Linked DNA regions of Microbispora sp. ZYX-F-249. The protein of the gene in region 1 interacts with the protein of each later gene in a pairwise test. Links are inferred from orthologs where the notes say so. Each region holds a gene or a part of one and is shown on either strand. Other genes may lie near its edges.

What was found. The genes of interacting proteins can lie anywhere in the genome.
Region 2: the proteins of AAH991_RS17660 (region 1) and AAH991_RS25990 interact in binary tests that used the Escherichia coli proteins (3 or more experiments, as listed by UniProt). The link is inferred for Microbispora sp. ZYX-F-249 from one-to-one orthologs.

What each region holds. Positions count from the first base shown.
Region 1 is NZ_JBDJAW010000013.1:95,365-99,091, reverse strand. The notes cover bases 191-3,238. They hold AAH991_RS17660 (transglycosylase domain-containing protein), read right to left. Parts: upstream 2,916-3,238; coding sequence 465-2,915; downstream 191-464. Other genes in these bases: AAH991_RS17655 (Lrp/AsnC family transcriptional regulator), read right to left, coding at 3,078-3,238; AAH991_RS17665 (FAD-binding oxidoreductase), read left to right, coding at 191-460. Outside these bases: more of AAH991_RS17665, read left to right, coding at 1-190; more of AAH991_RS17655, read right to left, coding at 3,239-3,545; hppD (4-hydroxyphenylpyruvate dioxygenase), read left to right, coding at 3,642-3,727. UniProt on the Escherichia coli protein: Cell wall formation. Synthesis of cross-linked peptidoglycan from the lipid intermediates.
Region 2 is NZ_JBDJAW010000024.1:75,688-79,247, forward strand. What follows is about bases 178-3,058. They hold AAH991_RS25990 (peptidoglycan D,D-transpeptidase FtsI family protein), read left to right. Parts: upstream 178-693; coding sequence 694-2,424; downstream 2,425-3,058. Other genes in these bases: AAH991_RS25995 (UDP-N-acetylmuramoyl-L-alanyl-D-glutamate--2,6-diaminopimelate ligase), read left to right, coding at 2,504-3,058. In the rest of the region: more of AAH991_RS25995, read left to right, coding at 3,059-3,560. UniProt on the Escherichia coli protein: Essential cell division protein that catalyzes cross-linking of the peptidoglycan cell wall at the division septum. Required for localization of FtsN.

The DNA of each region.
Region 1 (3,727 bases):
CGAGCCCACGGAGCCCGGCGCCGGCTCCTCCCGCGCTGAGCTGCTGACCCGGCTGGACGACACGACGGCCAAGACGCTGCTCGCCGATCCCGTCGCTCCGCTGATGAGCGTGCAGATCCGCCATCTGGGCGGCGCGTTCGCCCGCCCTTCCGACAGCCCGCACGGACCGCTGGCCGAGCCTTACGCGCTCTACCTGTTCGGCGTCCCGGCCGACCCGGCGACGGCCGAGGCGATCACGGCCAGGCAGCGCGCACTCGCCGAAGCCCTCCCGGTCGGCGGGCGCAAGCCCCTGACCTTCCTCAACCCCCGCGAGAGCGTGGCCGACGCCTTCACCCCCGCCGTGCTGAAGCGCCTGCGGGGCGCCAAGCGCCGCCACGACCCCCATGGCGTCTTCCGCGGCAACTTCCCCGTTCTCGCCGCCGAAGAGTCACAGCCGCCCGCCACGGGACTGCCCTTCTGAGCCGTCAGCGGGCGGGAACCTGGGCGACCGGTAGCTGGGGCCCGGGGACCTGCGTGAGCGGTGCGGGCTGGTCACCATGACCGTCCTGGCCGGTCTGGCCGGTCCGCCTGGTATCGGGACCCGTGGCGGCGCCCGGGGCCCTTCTTGCGCCCGTTCCCGTGGCGCCCGCGTCGGATCTGTCGTTCGCCGGCCCGGGGGCGGCGTCCGCGGCACCCGAGTCGCGGGCACGGGCCGCGCCGGCCGGGCCCGTCACCCCGTCGATTCCGTTCGCGCCACCTCGCGGGCCGGCCTCGCGGTCCTGGCCGGCCGTGCCCTGCTGCTCCTCCTCCGCGTCCGTGGTCGCGCCGGGCACGTCCTGGTCCGGCGGCACCACCGCTCCCCCCGGCCCGTACGGTCCGTAGGGGCCATCGGCACCGGGCGGACCCGACGGGTAGGGACCGGACGGATAGGCGGTGGGAACGCCGCTCGGCTGAGGCAGAGCCATGCCGTAGGTGTTCCAGTCGTAGGGGTTCCACGTGACCGGGTCGGGGAACTCCCGGACCGGCTTGCCCTCCATGGCGGTGCTCATGAAGGATTTCCAGATCTCGGCGGGCAGCGTGCCGCCGTACAGCTCGCCGTAGCCGGGAACGGTCACCGGCTTGTTGTCGTCGCGGAACATGTCGACCGCGACGGCCAGCTGGGGGACGTAGCCGGAGAACCAGACCGCGGCGGACTCGTCGGTCGTGCCGGTCTTGCCCGCCACCGGGCGGTCCCACAGGCCCGCGGCGCTGCCGGTGCCGCTGCGCACCACCTGCTCCAGCGCGTACGTCGTGTCGGCGGCGGTGTTCTCGCTGAAGGCCCGGGTGCCGGGCGGGGCGAACCTGCGGGTGAGCCCGGTGCCGTCGGTGACCGCCCGGATCACGTGCGGCTCGTGGTGAATGCCCCCGGCGGCGAACGTGGCGAACCCGGAGGCCTGCTGCACGGCGCTCACCGACGCCACACCGAGGGGCAGCGTGGCGGCGCCCTGGTGCGGGGCGAGCTGTGCCGCGGGGATCCCGGCGGCCCGCGCCGCCGCGACGACCTTGTCGATGCCGATCCGCTGGCCCAGATCCACGAAGGCGGTGTTGACCGAGTACTGCGTCGCCTCGAGCAGCGTGATCGCCGAGCCGTACGACTTGCCGCCGGAGTTGGGGATGTCGGTGGCGCCGACGCGGATGGGTGAGTTGCCGTAGACCAGCGTGTCGAGCCCGTAGCCGGCTTCGAGCGCGGCGGCCAGCGTGTAGGGCTTGAAGGTCGAGCCGGCCTGGACCTTGGCCGAGAAGGCGTTGTCGTACTGGTTGGTCTCGTAACGTCCGCCGTAGAAGGCGACGACCTCGCCGGTCGCGGGGTCGACGGCCGCCAGGCCGGTGCGGACCTTCTTGGGGGTGTCCTCCGGCAGGACCGACTTGACCGCCTGCTGGGCCTGCGCCATCAGCTTCTTGTCGAACGTCGTGGTGACCTTCAGGCCGCCGTGGTTGATGTCCTCGTCGGTGAAGCCGAGCCGGTTCAGCTCGGCGCGCACCTGCGCCAGCATGTAGCCGTTCTGGCCGCCGAGGGACAGCGGCGCGCGCTGCTTGGCGAGCGTGGGGAACACCAGCGCGCCGGCCTCCTCGCGGCTGATCGCGCCGATCTCGCGCATGCCCCGGACCACGGACGCCCATCTGGCCTTCACCGCGTCGAGCGCGGCCCCGGTCGGGTTGGCGAAACGGGTGGGCTGCTGGATCACGGCGGCGAGATAGGCGCCTTCGGCCGCCGTCAGGTTCTGCACGTCCTTGTCGAAGTAGGCCCGCGCGGCGGCCTGGACGCCGTACGCGCCCCGGCCGAAGTAGATGGTGTTGAGGTAGCGCTCCAGCACCCAGTCCTTCGGCATGGAACGATCCACCTTCAGCGCGATCATGACCTCTTTGAGCTTGCGCGCGATGGATCGTTCCTGGCCGAGACCGCTGTAGTAGTTGCGGACCATCTGCTGGGTGATGGTCGAGCCGCCCTGGAGCTGGCGGCCGGTGATCGTCGACCAGACGGCGCGGGCCGTGCCGGACACGGAGACGCCCTGGTCCTGATAGAACGTGCGGTTCTCCGCCGCGATCACCGCGCTTCTGACGGCCTGCGGGACCTGCGTGAGCGGCACGTTCTTGCGGTTGACGCCTTCGTTGGCGAGGACGGTCTTGCCGTCCCGGTAGTAGATCACCGAGCCCTGGGCCGTCGCCAGTTCCTGGGTGCTGTCCGGGATGGGGGTCAGCGCCCACACCACGGCGAGGAACACGACGAGCCCGGCGATCGCGGTGGCCAGACTCACGAGCAGGACGCGCGGCAGCCGTCTTCGCCGGCGAGGCTCCGGCGCGCGGCCGCCTTCGCCGCCTCCCCCGTTCGGGCCGCCGAGTGACGCCCGCGGATCCACGGCGCCCTCCTCGATCGGGCCCTCCTCGGCGCTGTCCACGCTGTGACCCCCGATAAGTCCGATACCCCCGCTACGCCCGTTTGTGCCCCTGAGCTGGGCGGATAGGAACACGGTAAACGATGGCCATCGGTGGTCCGGCACTTCCCGCGACGTCTGTGGAAAAGCCTGGCCCACGGCGGGACGTGTGGAAAACCCGTGCGGTCAGCCTCCGGCCGCCCGGACGAGCGGAAGGGTCCGGTACGGCACCGGCGTGTCGAGCGCGATCACCGACTCGGTCCGTACGACGCCCTGCACGTCCACGATCCGGTCGATGACGCGCTGGAGGTCGGCGTTGCTGCGGGCGACCACGCGGCAGAACATGTCCCCGCCGCCGGTGATCGTGTGGACCTCCAGGACCTCGGGGATGAGCGCGAGCTGGTCGGCCACCGGCACGTGCCCCGCGACCTGCCTGATGTGCAACGTCACGAACGCCGTCACGTCGAAGCCGAGCGCGGCCGGATCGATGTCCGGGCCGTAACCGGTGATGACCCCCCTCGCGGCCATCCGGTCGAGCCGGGCCTGCACCGTGCCCCTGGCGACGTTCAGCCGGCGGGAGCACTCGAGCACGCCGATCCTGGGCTCGGCGGCCAGCAGTGCGACAAGTCGGGCGTCGAGGTGGTCAATCGTCATAACGATTTCCCCTTGTCCGAAGCGAAGGCTGAGCACATTGTCCACCTATTTGAGTCACTGTTGCACAAATTGGCCATGCGAACGGACGCTTGTCACATGAACGATGTCTTTCCGGTTCACGGCATGGACGCGGTGGTCTTCGCCGTCGGCAACGCGAAGCAGGCCGCGCACTACTACTCGAC
Region 2 (3,560 bases), on another replicon or contig:
GGCCAGGGCCCGGGCGGTGACAGGCGGAGCCCGGGCTCCCCGGGGCGGCCGTCCCGGCAGGACGGGCCGCCGAGGCCGGGCCGTCCCGGCCGGCCGGCCGACCCCGGGCGCGACGAGGCGACGGGCGGCCCGGTACGGCGCGGCCGGAACGGCGGCGCCCCGGAAGGCGGCGGCAGGCAGGGCGGCGCAGGACAGGGCGGCCGGACGGACGGCGCACGCACGCCGCGAAGGGGCGAGCCCGGCGTGCCCGGCGGCGGCCCGCGCCGCGCCGGCACGCAGCATCCCGGCGGAGGCGAAGGGCGTCCGCGAGGCGGGCGCGCGAGCGGACCGGGCGAGGCCGGCGGCAGGCCGCGCGGCGCCGCCGCATCGGGCGACGACAAGCGGTCCGCGACGGGGTCGGGGCAGCCGCGGCCGGGCGCGTTCGGCGCCCCCGGCCGACCGGGCGCCAACGGCAAGCCCGCTGCCGCGGGAAAGCCCACTGCCGTGGGACGGCCCGGTGTCGCCGGCAAGCCCGGTGTCGCCGGCAGGCCCGGCGTTTCCGGTAACGGCGCTCCCGGACACAGCGCTCCCTCGACCGGTGCGCCCGGCAGGGCCGGCACGGGCCGTCCCCGTCCCGGCGGCGCCCCGTCCGGCCCGCAGCGCCCGAATCCGCAGCGTCCCGCGGGACCGCCGGGCCCGCCGCGTCCGCCCGCCGTGCTCCGGCTGGGCAACCCCGCCCGCCGGCTGAGGGCGGCGCTGGTGGTGATGGCGATCGTGCTGTCGCTGTTCGCCGGACGGCTGGTCCAGCTGCAGGGCTTCGACTCCAAGGTGCTCCAGGCGAAGGCCGCCCAGCAGCGCGTGCAGCCGGAGACGCTGCCCGCGCGCCGCGGCTCGATCACCGACGCCGGGGGACACGACCTCGCCGTGACGGTCGAGGCCAGGGAGGTCTACGTCGACCCCAAGGACGTCGACCCGGCCAAGCGCGACCTGGTCGCCACCACACTGGCACGGGAGCTGAACAAGCCCAAGGAGGAGATCGCCGCCGCGCTGGCCAAGACCGAGCAGCGGTACATCCCGCTGGCCCGCGACGTCGAGCCGCCGCGGGCCAAGCGCATCATGGGCTTCGAGCTCAAGGGCGTCGGCGTCAAGGAGACCTACCGCCGTCTCTACCCCGGCAACTCGCTCGCGGGCGGCCTGCTCGGCTTCGTCGGCGTCGACGGCAGGGGCCTGGAGGGCCTGGAGAGCGCGTACGACGACATCCTGGCGGGCAAGGACGGCAAGCAGAGCATCGAGCTCGGCGCCAACCGGCAGCGCATCCCGATGACGCGCAGCCAGCGCGAGGCGCCGGTGCCGGGGCGCGACGTGCGCCTGACCATCGACAGGGACATCCAGTGGGCCGCGGAGGAGTCGCTGGCCCGGCAGGTCCGCCAGACGGGGGCGCGCAGCGGCAGCGTGATCGTCATGGACGTGCGGACCGGTCAGATCCTGGCCATGGCGAACGCGCCCCAGGCCAACCTCAACAGCTGGCAGTCCGCGCCGGCGGAGGACCGCGCCAATCGCGCCGCGTCGGAGATCTTCGAGCCGGGCAGCACCAACAAGGTCATCACGGCGGCGGCGGCGATGGAGGCCGGCGTGGTGGACCCCGACACCGCCTTCCGCGTGCCCGACCACATCCAGTGCGCCGACCGGCAGCTCAGGGACTCCCACCCGCACGCACCCGAACTGCTGACGTTCACCGGGATCCTCGCCGAGTCGAGCAACGTCGGCACGATCATGGTAGCGGACAAGATCTCCAGCCAGCGGCTGTACGACATGTTCCGGTCGTTCGGATTCGGCGCGCGCAGCGGGGCCGGGATCCCGGGCGAGCAGGCCGGCCTGCTGCCGCAGTGGCAGACGTGGTCGGGCAGCCAGCGCTGTACCATCGCCTACGGTCAGGGCATCTCGGTCACCGCGCTGCAGATGGCCGGCGTCTACCAGACGATCGCCAACGGCGGAGTGCGGGTGACCCCCTCGATCGTCGCGGGCACGACCGACGCGCACGGGGCGTTCGTCCCCAGCCCGGCCGCCAAGGGCACCCGCGTCATCAGCGAGACGACCGCCCGGCGGATCGCGCTGATGCTGGAGGCCGCGGTGGGCCACGAGGGCACGGGGGAGGAGGCCTCGATCGAGGGCTACCGTGTCGCGGGCAAGACCGGCACCGCCATGCGGTACGACGAGAAGTGCGCGGGATACTGCGGGTACACCGCCACGTTCGTCGGCTTCACCCCCGCGGACCAGCCCCGGCTGATGGCCCTGGCGGTCATCCAGGATCCGAAGAAAGGCCACTACGGCGGCGCCATCGCCGCCCCGGTGTTCAAGGACGTCATGACTTTCGCGTTGAAGAGCAGGAAGATCCCCCCTACGGGTACGAAGGCGCCCGAGATGCTCCTTCGCCCGGCGGAGTGACCGGCGAGTGACGGGAGCCGGAGTGGCCGGGACGAGCGACGGAGGGGGGTACGCTCTCGCCGTGCGTTCCCCGTCGTCCATGCGTCCCGAGGCCGTCCAGGCCCGCCCGCTGTCCGCGCTGGCGTCCCTGCTCGGCACGTCGTCGGCCGTCCCGTCGCCCGGCGCGCGTGCGGTCCGCGGCACGGTCACCGGCATCACCCTCGACTCGCGCCGGGTGCGGCGCGGCGACCTCTACGTGGCCGCGCCGGGCAACGCCCGGCACGGCGCGGAGTTCGCCGCGGACGCGCTTGCGGCGGGCGCGACGGCGATCCTGACCGACCCCGACGGCCGCGACCGTGCCGCCGCCACCGGACTGCCGGTGCTCGTCGTGCCCGATCCGCGGGCGGTGCTGGGGCAGGTCGCCGCCTGGGTGTACGGCAGACCGGCGGCCGGCGTCACGCTCATCGGCGTCACGGGCACCAGCGGCAAGTCCACCACGACGTTCCTGCTGGAGGCGGGGCTGCGGGCGGCGGGCCACCGCACCGGCCTGGTCGGCGGTGTGGAGATCCGCGCCGGCGACGTGCGTTTCACCCCCGAGCTCACCACCCCCGAGGCGACCGACCTGCAGGGGCTGTTCGCGCTGATGCGCGAGCGGGGCGTGAGCGCCGCGGCCATGGAGGTCTCCAGCCACGCCCTGGCCCTCGGCCGGGTCGACGGCCTCTTCTACGACGTGTCGATCTTCACGAACCTGTCGCAGGACCACCTGGACTTCCACCGGGACCTGGACGACTACTTCGCGGCCAAGGCCCGCCTGTTCACCCCGGAGTTCAGCCGGGCGGGCGTGGTGAACATCGACGACGCCCACGGACGCGAGCTGGCCGCCACGGCCAAGATCCCGATCACCACGTTCTCCGCCACCGGGGCGCCGGAGGCCGACTGGCGCGCCGAGGACGTGCGCCTCGGCGCCGCGGGCAGCCGGTTCCGCCTGGTCGGTCCGGGCGGGGTCGAGGCCGAGGTGTCGGTGGCCCTGCCCGGCCCGTTCAACGTGGCCAACACCCTCGGCGCGCTGGTGGCCCTGGTCGAGGCGGGGGTCCCGCTGCAGGCCGCGGTGACCGGCGTCCGCGACTTCTCCGGCGTGCCGGGACGGATGGAGCGGG